3 regions of the Pseudoalteromonas sp. GB43 genome follow, and region 2 is predicted to be linked to each of the others. Evidence: predicted binding sites of a transcription regulator. Region 2 holds the regulator's gene; each other region holds the start of a gene.
What was found. The regulator MetJ, encoded in region 2, represses methionine synthesis genes. The targets are predictions, from matches to a motif close to TAGACGTCTAGACGTCTA.

Region 1 (3,288 bases), 1.3 Mb from region 2:
CATAGGTACGGTTAATCGCATCACGGGCTTTAGCAAGGTCCGCTTCGTTCTCTACTTTTACAAAAACATGTAATAAACCTGGATCTTTAGTATCTGGGTTATAGGTAAACATTTGGCTGGCAATTTGTTTATCAACAACAAGTTCTTGATAAAGTGCCGAATTATTAGAGAAATACAACTGTGAGATCAAATCAAGAGCGGCACGGTCCTTTTGAGTAGGATCCCATGCCGTGCCTTTGTATGACACAAGCAACCAGTGACCTGGTAAACCATCATTTTTCTCATGTACATATTTTGCTGTTTTTTGCTTTGGCTCAACAGGAATGTCTGCTTGGTAATCGCCTTTTTTCCAGTTACCCCAATGCTTTTTCACCATCGCCATGGTTTCTTGTGGATCAACATCACCAACAATGACTAAAGATACATATTCTGGTTTATAAAATTTAGCGAAAAACTCTTTACCGTACGCCATTTGATCAGGCATTGCTTCAATGTCTTCGAAAAAGCCCATTGTAGTGTGCTTATACGTATGCTTTTCGAATGCTTCGTTACGAACTGCAGAAAGTAACTTACGAATTGGGCTAGCATTATTCTTTAAATACTCACCTTTTACAGTCAGCGCTTCGGTGCGGAACTGCTCTTCGCTGTATGTCAGGTTTTGGAAAATATCAGCTTCGATTTCAAGTACTTTATCTAAGTGCTCTTTTGAGAAGTTTAAGTGATAGTTCGTGTAATCGTTGGTCGTATACGCGCGATTATCAACACCCGAGTTCTTTAAAATATCTGAATACACATCTTGCGGGAATTTTTCAGAGCCTTTAAACATCATATGCTCAAAGAAGTGTGCAAAACCGGTTTTACCTGCTTCAACTTCATTACGTGAACCAACCGATACCGGAATTTGCAGTGACACAACATCTGGGTAATCCGTTTTAACGACCATCACGCGAAGGCCGTTTTCAAGCTCTTCTAATAGGTAATCTTGGCTAAATACACGGTTATCATCTTGGCTGACTCGCTGCTCAATTTCGACTTCTTTAACCATAGTTGACTGTGAGTTACTTGCGCAGCCACTCAGCGCCAGTGTTACAGCAACACTGGTTGCTAATAATCTAAATTTCATAATGTTACCTTGTTAGTTATTTTTCTCATAATCATTGCAGCTTGATTATGCATCAAAGCGCCAGAAAATATGAGGGTCAGCGCAATAATTTATGTAAACAGGTGTGTCAATTTTGCGAAACGCTCAGCTTTAAACTTGAGTAAAATTCATAGTCATTGAAAAACTTTCAAGAAAAAAATCTATCTAGACGTCTAAATGGCTGCTATATTATTTGTCATAGACATTAGCACGAGCTGGAATGAGGATTATGGCTTTATCATTACAAGAGAAAATTGAAGACACCAACCAAGGCGTCTACCTGATCGGTACCACACCACCAAAGTCAGGTACTGATAAAGCACAGCTTGAGACCATTGCTCAGAAGCTACTTGGTCGTTTACACGAAATTGAATACGACGGTGTAATCATCTACGACATTCAAGATGAGAGTAGCCGTATTGCAAAGCCACGCCCTTTTCCATTTAAAGAAACGGTGGATCCACGTGAATACAGTCAATTACTGCGCAGCTTGTCACAACTAGATGTGATCACATACAAAAGCGTAGCGCAACGAGGTGAAGCTGAGTTTACCGAATGGCTAAACGAAACACGTAACGACTTCGAATTAAAAAACTTAGTGTTAGTGGGTAGTCCATCATCTCATGGCGATATCAAACTAAGCCTTCCTGATGCATATAAAACGCTTGCAAAGCAAAGCAGTGATGTGTTTTTAGGTGGCGTTACCATTGCCGAACGTCACGCTAGCAAACGCAATGAACATGAGCGCTTAGTTGAAAAAACAGCACAAGGTTGTAAGTTTTTCATCTCGCAAGCGGTTTATAATGCGCAAGCGACGATTGATTTGATCACCAGCTATGCACGTAGCTGTAAAGCACAAGGCACAGCACCAAAACGCATTATTCTAACGTTTACCCCATGTGGTGGTGAAAAAACCTTAGAGTTTATGGAGTGGCTAGGTATTTCAGTACCAGAAGCAACTAAGTACCGCATGTTAGATTCTGCAAATACATTGAGTGAATCAGTGCGTATTTGCCGTGAGAATCTCGATTTAATTTTACAAAGCTGTGCGCATTTAGATGTACCGCTAGGTTTAAATATTGAGAGCTTAACTAACCGTAAAGAAGAAATTGATGCGTCAATTAACCTTTACCGTTTACTTAAAGCAACCATGGAATTAAACCTAGCTGAAAAGCAAATAGCTTAGCGGGCAAGTTTAGAGGCTTGCTTTTTCTCATACATATCTTCATCAGCCCGCTTTAATAGCTCAGCAAATGTTTCTTTAGGTTGAGCTACAATACCTGAACCTATACTCAAATTAAGTTCAGGTATTGCCATATGTTTAAGGTTTTCTTTAAACGCTTCATTAAGTTTGTAGCTAATCGCTTCGATACAGTCGTTACTTTTCACTTGCAGAACCGCAATAAATTCATCTCCTCCTAAGCAATTAATAATATCAGCCTCTCGTAGATATTGCTTCAATGTATCAGCCAGACATATCAGTGCTTTATCTCCTACTTCGTGACCATGCTTATCATTGAGTGGTTTAAAGTTATCTATATCGATAAACAAACAACAGATATTAAAGCCCAACCGGGCGGCAAGATTTAATTTATGTTGACAAAGTAAATTGAGTGCGCGGCGATTATAAATATTTGTGAGGGGATCTAGCATCGCAATTTCACGCATTTGGGTGAAATTATCAAGTAGAGCTAAATCATCTTCCACCATATCCCTAAGCTGTTCGATGAGTTCTAAAAGACTATGCTGATAATCAGTTTTCTTAAAATCCATTACACAAAAAGTACCAAACGGTTCCCCGCTCGGCCAAGTTATAGGCACACCTAAATAGGATTCAACGCCATCGACAGTAAGTGGACAATCATCCCATTGATTATCTAGACTAACTTGTGGAATGTATAAAGGAGCCATATCTTTTAATACCTTTTTGCAAAAGATATTGTCGTCAATGGCTAACTCGATTCCAGCATGGTAAGGGTTTTCTCGTTGTTCGCTAGAAACAATTATGCGGTATGCTTCATCTGTCTTATGAACAATAAAGCCTGCAGGCGCTGAGAATAACTCGGTCATTAAATCGACTGTTTTTTGCCATTTTTGCAAAGAAAACTGGTTGTCAGGCTGACAAAATGACCATTTATTAACTTCTA
Region 2 (3,288 bases):
TTAAATAACTTTGTTAGTAAATGCTGTGAACTTCGTTGAAATGGCTGTTTTGGGCTAATTTCGGCTAATTGCAGTGTACGTGCGTATAAAATACAACAACACGTGCTTAAAAGGTCATAAATAGATGAATTTTTATGTCTGATTAATCGCAACTATGCACAGAAATTGTTGGGAAATCCTTTAAAATTAAGCGATATAGCATATAACAGGATAGACCTGATAATACTTGGAATTTTTATACATTACAGGTATCGTACTGATGCAAGCTCTCTCACTTTTTAACTTTTTGCAGGATACTATCGCGTTATGTCAGATTTTCGTGAACAAGCATTACATTACCACGCTCACCCCGTTCCAGGTAAAATTAGTGTTGAACTAACCAAGCCAGCCGAAACGGTTAACGATTCTCGCTTTAGCTTATAGCCCAGGTGTGGCTGAACCAGTCCGTGAAATTGCTGCTGATCCAGCAAACGCCTATAAATACACAGGCAAAGGCAACATGGTTGCAGTTATTTCAAACGGTACCGCAATTTTAGGTTTAGGTAACTTAGGTCCGCTTGCATCAAAACCTGTAATGGAAGGTAAAGCCTTACTATTCAAACGTTTTGCTGGCCTTGACTCAATTGATATTGAAGTTAAACACCGCACAACAGAAGATTTCATTAATACGGTTGCTAACATCGCTGATACGTTTGGTGGTATCAACCTAGAAGATATTAAAGCACCAGAATGTTTTGAAATCGAAAAAGCGCTTATCGAGCGCTGTGATATTCCCGTTTTCCACGATGACCAACATGGTACCGCTATTGTTACAGCTGCTGGTATGCTTAACGCCCTTGAAGTGCAAGGCAAAGATATCGAAGATGCTATCATCGTATGTTTAGGTGCTGGTGCTGCTGCTGTTGCTTGTATGGAGCTTTTAATTAAGTGTGGTGCACTGCGTGAACACATTTATATGCTTGACCGTAAAGGTGTGATCCATACACGTCGTGATGACTTAAACGAGTATAAGCAATTATTTGCTAACAATACCGATAAGCGTACATTACAAGATGTTATTGCTGATGCTGATGTATTCGTTGGTGTATCAGGTCCTAACCTGTTAACTGCAGACGATCTTAAGCTGATGGCAGACAAGCCAGTTGTGTTTGCATGTTCAAACCCAGATCCTGAGATTGCTCCAGAAGTTGCACACAGCGCGCGTAACGATTTAATTATGGCAACGGGTCGTTCAGATTTCCCTAACCAAGTAAATAACGTGCTTTGTTTCCCATTCATTTTCCGTGGCGCGTTAGATGTTCGTGCAACGGCAATTAATGATGAAATGAAAATTGCTGCAGTTCATGCTATTCGTGGCATCGCGAAAGAGCCTGTACCAAGTGAAGTATTAAAAGCGGCTGGCGTTGAGTCACTTGAGTTTGGTGCCGAGTACATCATTCCTAAGCCTATGGATCCGCGTTTATTACCACGTATTGCACGTGCTGTTGCTGAAGCGGCAGTAGAGTCGGGTGTGGCGCAAATCGATATGCCAGAAGATTACATGCGTTAAACTTAATTAGCCTTAGGTATAACGCTCAATAAAAAAACTCAGCCTAGGCTGAGTTTTTTTATATCTGCGATTATCGGCGGTGATCCGATTGACCGAAATACTTATTCTGAATCAAGCACTGGGATATCTAATCCCATTTCTTGCATAATTCTTTTAACTTCTTCAGGTACCTTTTCAGGGTTGTCTTTACGTAGGTCGTCATCATTTGGTAATGGTTGACCTGTAAAAGCATGTAAGAAAGCTTCACACAATAACTCACTGTTCGTCGCATGACGCAGGTTATTGATCTGGCGGCGTGTACGCTCGTCAGTTAATACTTTTAATACGTTAAGTGGGATTGATACGGTAATCTTTTTTACTTGTTCTGATTTTTTACCGTGTTCTGCATATGGGTGAATGTATTCACCGTTCCATTTAGCCATAAGTTGTTTCGTTGCCTCGGTTGTCAGTGATTTACGCCTTATTCACAGCGCAAGATGCGGAAATTCTATCTCTTTAAAAAAGATAGTCAAATACTAGTTATTTAGCCATCTAGTGGTGTAAATGTATAAACTTCTATGTGTAAGCGATAAATGCTTTGACTTCTCATATTTGATCATCTAACCTTTTAGACGTCTAAACATCCAATTAAAGAATAGGTGATGAAATGAGCGAAAAAAATAAAGCGACGATTGCTGTTCGTCACGGCATTGAAGCCGATAAACATCATGGTGCGGTTGTGCCTCCTTTATACTTATCAACCACCTATTCGTTTGCTGATTTTGATACTAAGCGCCAGTATGACTATGGTCGCAGCGGTAATCCAAATCGCGATATCTTAGCTGAAACCTTAGCTGAGCTTGAAGGTGGTGCTAAAGGTATTATCACTGCAACAGGTATGTCTGCTGTGCATTTAGCCACTCAGCTGTTAAACAGTGACGACACGTTAGTGATCCCACATGACTGTTATGGCGGTAGTTATCGTTTATTCACCTCGCTTGAAAAGCGTGGCCTGTTAAAACTAAAAGTTTTGGATTTAACTAAATCTGAAAATCTCCAAGAAATTTTAGCGATTAAACCTAAGTTGATTTGGATTGAAACGCCAAGTAACCCAATCTTGCGTTTAACAGATATTAAAGCAATCACTAGTATTGCTAAGCAGTGTGGTGCTTTGGTTGCGGCTGATAACACCTTCTTATCACCTGCATTACAAAACCCAATTGAGTTTGGTGTTGATATTGTTGTGCACTCAACCACTAAATACATCAATGGTCACTCTGATGTAGTGGGCGGTGCAGTGATTGCTGCAACGCAAGAGCTAGGCGACGAGCTTGCTTGGTGGGCGAATAATATCGGTATTACTGGTGCACCATTTGACAGCTACTTAACGCTTCGTGGTTTACGTACTTTAAATGTACGCCTAAAGCAGCACCAAGAAAATGCCTTTGCCATTGCTGAGTATTTAGAAAGCTCTCCTTATGTGAGCCAAGTTTATTACCCTGGCCTTGCTTCTCACCCACAACATGAGCTTGCTAAAGCACAGCAACGCGGTTTTGGTGGCATGGTGAGCTTTGATATTAAAGGCGACATCAACGATGCTGCTGCGTTTTTAACAAGCCTTAAAGACTTTAGCCTTGCTGAGTCGTTAGGTGGGGTAGAAAGTTTGATTTGTCACCCTGCAACAATGACCCACGCAGGCATGGAGCCTAAAGCGCGTCTTGAAGCTGGTGTGGGCGATACCTTGATCCGTATTTCTGTAG
Region 3 (3,288 bases), 1.2 Mb from region 2:
ATGTGCAGGGCAAGACGACTTAGAGCTAACAAAAATTCAATCATGGCTTGATCAAAAGTCAGAGTTTTTGGTCAGTGCAATGGAGCAAAGTCGCCACGCGTCATTTAATACAGACCCTTATTGGTTTTAAATAAATGCGCTTGTGCCTATGGATAGGGTTAGCATGTTTGAGTCTCTCGGCAGTGGCTAACCCTATTGAATGGCAAACCTACAAACAGCAAGACGATATAAAGGTTAGCTATAAAAAGCACGAAACTGGCATTATAGAAATTAATGCTTCTGTGCTGGTAAAAAATGCTAAACGCCAGTGACTTTATGGCGCTGTTAAGTGATACCGACAACGCGCCTAATTGGCTCGAAAATGTTAAAAGCGTGACTTTAATGGAGCGCTTAAGCCCCTCAGAAACCCTTGTTTACACTCACTTTAACTCGCCTTGGCCGGTGTTAGATCGCGATTTGGTGAGTTACTCTTGTTATCATGCCTTAGGTGAACATAAAACAGAGCTAAAAATTATCAGTCAGCCATACGCTAAAGCAGAAGTCTCTGGGGTTGTGCGTATTAAAGAGCTCAGGGCTTATTGGCGTTTAGAAGAGCAGCAAAGTCATTTATTGGTAAGCCATCAGGCCTATGCTGATCCGGGTGGCTCAATCCCGCATTGGTTGAGCAATAAGGTATCGCTAAAGAGCGTTTATAAAACGCTACAAGCACTGACAGAGCAATTAACCAATAATCAGTTCTCGCGAGATAACTTAATAAGTCAGTTAGGTTCGTGTTCATAAAAAAAGCGCCAAAAGGCGCTTTTTTCATTTTATCTAACCTATTACAGGCCAGCAGCTGCGCGAAGTGCGTCTGCTTTGTCTGTACGCTCCCAAGGGAACTCATCACGACCGAAGTGACCATAAGCCGCAGTCGGTTGATAGATAGGACGCTCAAGATCAAGCATTTGGATTAAGCCGTAAGGACGTAGGTCGAAGTGCTCACGTACTAATTCGATTAGACGCGCTTCTTCTAATTTACCTGTACCAAATGTCTCGATGCTGATAGATGTTGGCTCTGCAACACCGATAGCGTAAGAAACTTGTAGCTCACATTTGTCAGCAAGGCCTGCAGCAACCACGTTTTTAGCAACGTAACGAGCAGCATATGCCGCTGAACGGTCAACTTTTGATGGATCTTTACCTGAGAAAGCACCACCACCGTGACGAGCCATACCACCGTATGTATCAACGATGATTTTACGACCTGTAAGACCACAGTCACCCATTGGGCCACCGATTACGAAACGGCCAGTTGGGTTGATGAAGAACTTAGTCGCGCTTGAGATTAGCTCAGCAGGAAGAACTGGCTTAATGATCGTTTCCATTACCGCTTCAACTAAGTCGTTTTGTGAGATTGAATCACAGTGTTGAGTTGAAAGAACAACGGCATCAATACCAACAGGCTTGCCATTTTCGTATGCAAACGTTACTTGAGATTTTGCATCTGGGCGTAACCAGTTAAGCTCACCGCTTTTACGAACTTCAGCTTGGCGCTGAACTAGACGATGTGAATAAGTGATTGGTGCAGGCATTAAAACGTCAGTTTCATTACATGCGTAACCGAACATTAGACCTTGGTCACCAGCACCTTGCTCTTCAGGGCGAGCACGGTCAACACCTTGGTTGATGTCTGGAGATTGTTTACCGATAGTGTTTAGGATCGCACAAGAGTCAGCATCGAAACCCATGTCTGAGTGCGTGTAACCGATTTCACGTACTGTTTTACGTGTGATTTCTTCGATATCAACCCAAGCGCTAGTTGTGATTTCACCACCAACCATCACCATGCCAGTTTTAACGTAAGTCTCACATGCAACACGGGCATGAGAATCTTGCTCTAAGATAGCATCTAGAACCGCGTCAGAGATTTGGTCCGCGATTTTATCCGGATGACCTTCAGAAACAGATTCAGAAGTAAATAAATGTTTTGCCATTGTATTTCTGCTCACAAATATTGCGCTTCACAAACGTCGGTAATAGCGCTAAAAAATTAAGGGGCGTATTTTATCTAAAACAAATATGTTTGCATAGTAATTTTACGCCTAGACGTCCATTTAAAATTAGTAATAACGTATTGTTCTTAACAAACGCCCATAAATGGTGCATTTAATGCGGATTTTTAATTGCACTGTACCCTTACAATAAGTAAGAATGGGGCTTCATAAACAACCAGCGCAAATACATAAAGGTAGGAGAATTCATGCCATCACGCAAAGAACTTGCAAATGCTATTCGCGTCTTATCAATGGACGCAGTACAACAGGCCAAATCTGGTCACCCTGGCGCCCCTATGGGCATGGCAGATATCGCAGAAGTACTATGGCGCGATTATCTAAAGCACAATCCAACGAATCCAGAGTGGGCAGACCGAGAATCGATTTATTCTTTCGAATGGCCACGGTTCAATGCTGATCTATTCTCTACTGCACTTAAGTGGCTATGACTTACCACTAGAGGAAATTAAAAACTTCCGTCAAATGCACTCAAAAACACCGGGTCACCCAGAGTATGGATATGCACCAGGTATTGAGACTACTACGGGTCCATTAGGTCAAGGGATCACAAATGCAGTGGGCATGGCAATTGCCGAAAAAGCGCTAGCTGCACAGTTTAACCGTGAAGGCCACGATATTGTTGATCACTTCACGTATGCATTCATGGGTGATGGCTGTTTAATGGAAGGTATTTCACACGAAGCCTGTTCATTAGCCGGTACATTAGGCCTAGGTAAACTAGTTGCGTTTTGGGATGACAACGGCATCTCAATTGATGGTGAAGTAGAAGGTTGGTTCAGCGATGACACACCAGCGCGCTTCAAAGCATACGGCTGGCACGTAGTTAGCGATGTTGATGGTCATAACCCTGATGCAATTCGCGCCGCTATCGAAGAAGCGCGTAGCATTACTGATAAGCCATCATTAATCTGTTGTAAAACAGTGATTGGTTATGGTTCACCTAATAAATCAGGTAGCCATGATTGTCACGGTGCACCACTAGGTGAAGACGAAATTAAAGCATCTCGTGAGTTCCTTGGTTGGACTGGCGATGCATTCGAAATCCCAGCTGATATCTATAGCGAGTGGGATGGCAAAGAAAAAGGTAAGCAACTAGAAGCAAGCTGGGACGAAAAATTTGCAGCTTATGAAAGTGCATACCCTGAACTTGCTGCTGAGTTTAAGCGCCGTACAAACGGTGAGCTACCGGCAGATTGGGCTGAAAAGTCACAAGCTTACATCGAAGAGCTACAAG

Region 1: ACRWSG_RS04870 (methylenetetrahydrofolate reductase) is a predicted target of MetJ. The motif match lies at 1,308-1,325, and genes of this name have one in related genera.
Region 3: metK (methionine adenosyltransferase) is a predicted target of MetJ. The motif match lies at 2,075-2,092, and genes of this name have one in related genera.

What each region holds. Positions count from the first base shown of each region.
Region 1 is NZ_JBPCHJ010000001.1:1,027,892-1,031,179, forward strand. It holds gene ACRWSG_RS04865 (M16 family metallopeptidase) at 1-1,123, opposite strand, end outside; gene ACRWSG_RS04870 (methylenetetrahydrofolate reductase) at 1,371-2,327, shown strand; gene ACRWSG_RS04875 (sensor domain-containing diguanylate cyclase) at 2,324-3,241, opposite strand.
Region 2 is NZ_JBPCHJ010000001.1:2,327,444-2,330,731, forward strand. It holds partial or broken gene ACRWSG_RS11115 (malic enzyme-like NAD(P)-binding protein) at 307-1,549, shown strand; gene metJ (met regulon transcriptional regulator MetJ) at 1,651-1,971, opposite strand; gene metB (cystathionine gamma-synthase) at 2,196-3,288, shown strand, end outside.
Region 3 is NZ_JBPCHJ010000001.1:1,132,815-1,136,102, reverse strand. It holds gene ACRWSG_RS05380 (CYTH and CHAD domain-containing protein) at 1-130, shown strand, start outside; gene ACRWSG_RS05375 (hypothetical protein) at 168-311, shown strand; gene ACRWSG_RS05370 (START domain-containing protein) at 295-780, shown strand; gene metK (methionine adenosyltransferase) at 822-1,973, opposite strand; partial or broken gene tkt (transketolase) at 2,240-3,288, shown strand, end outside.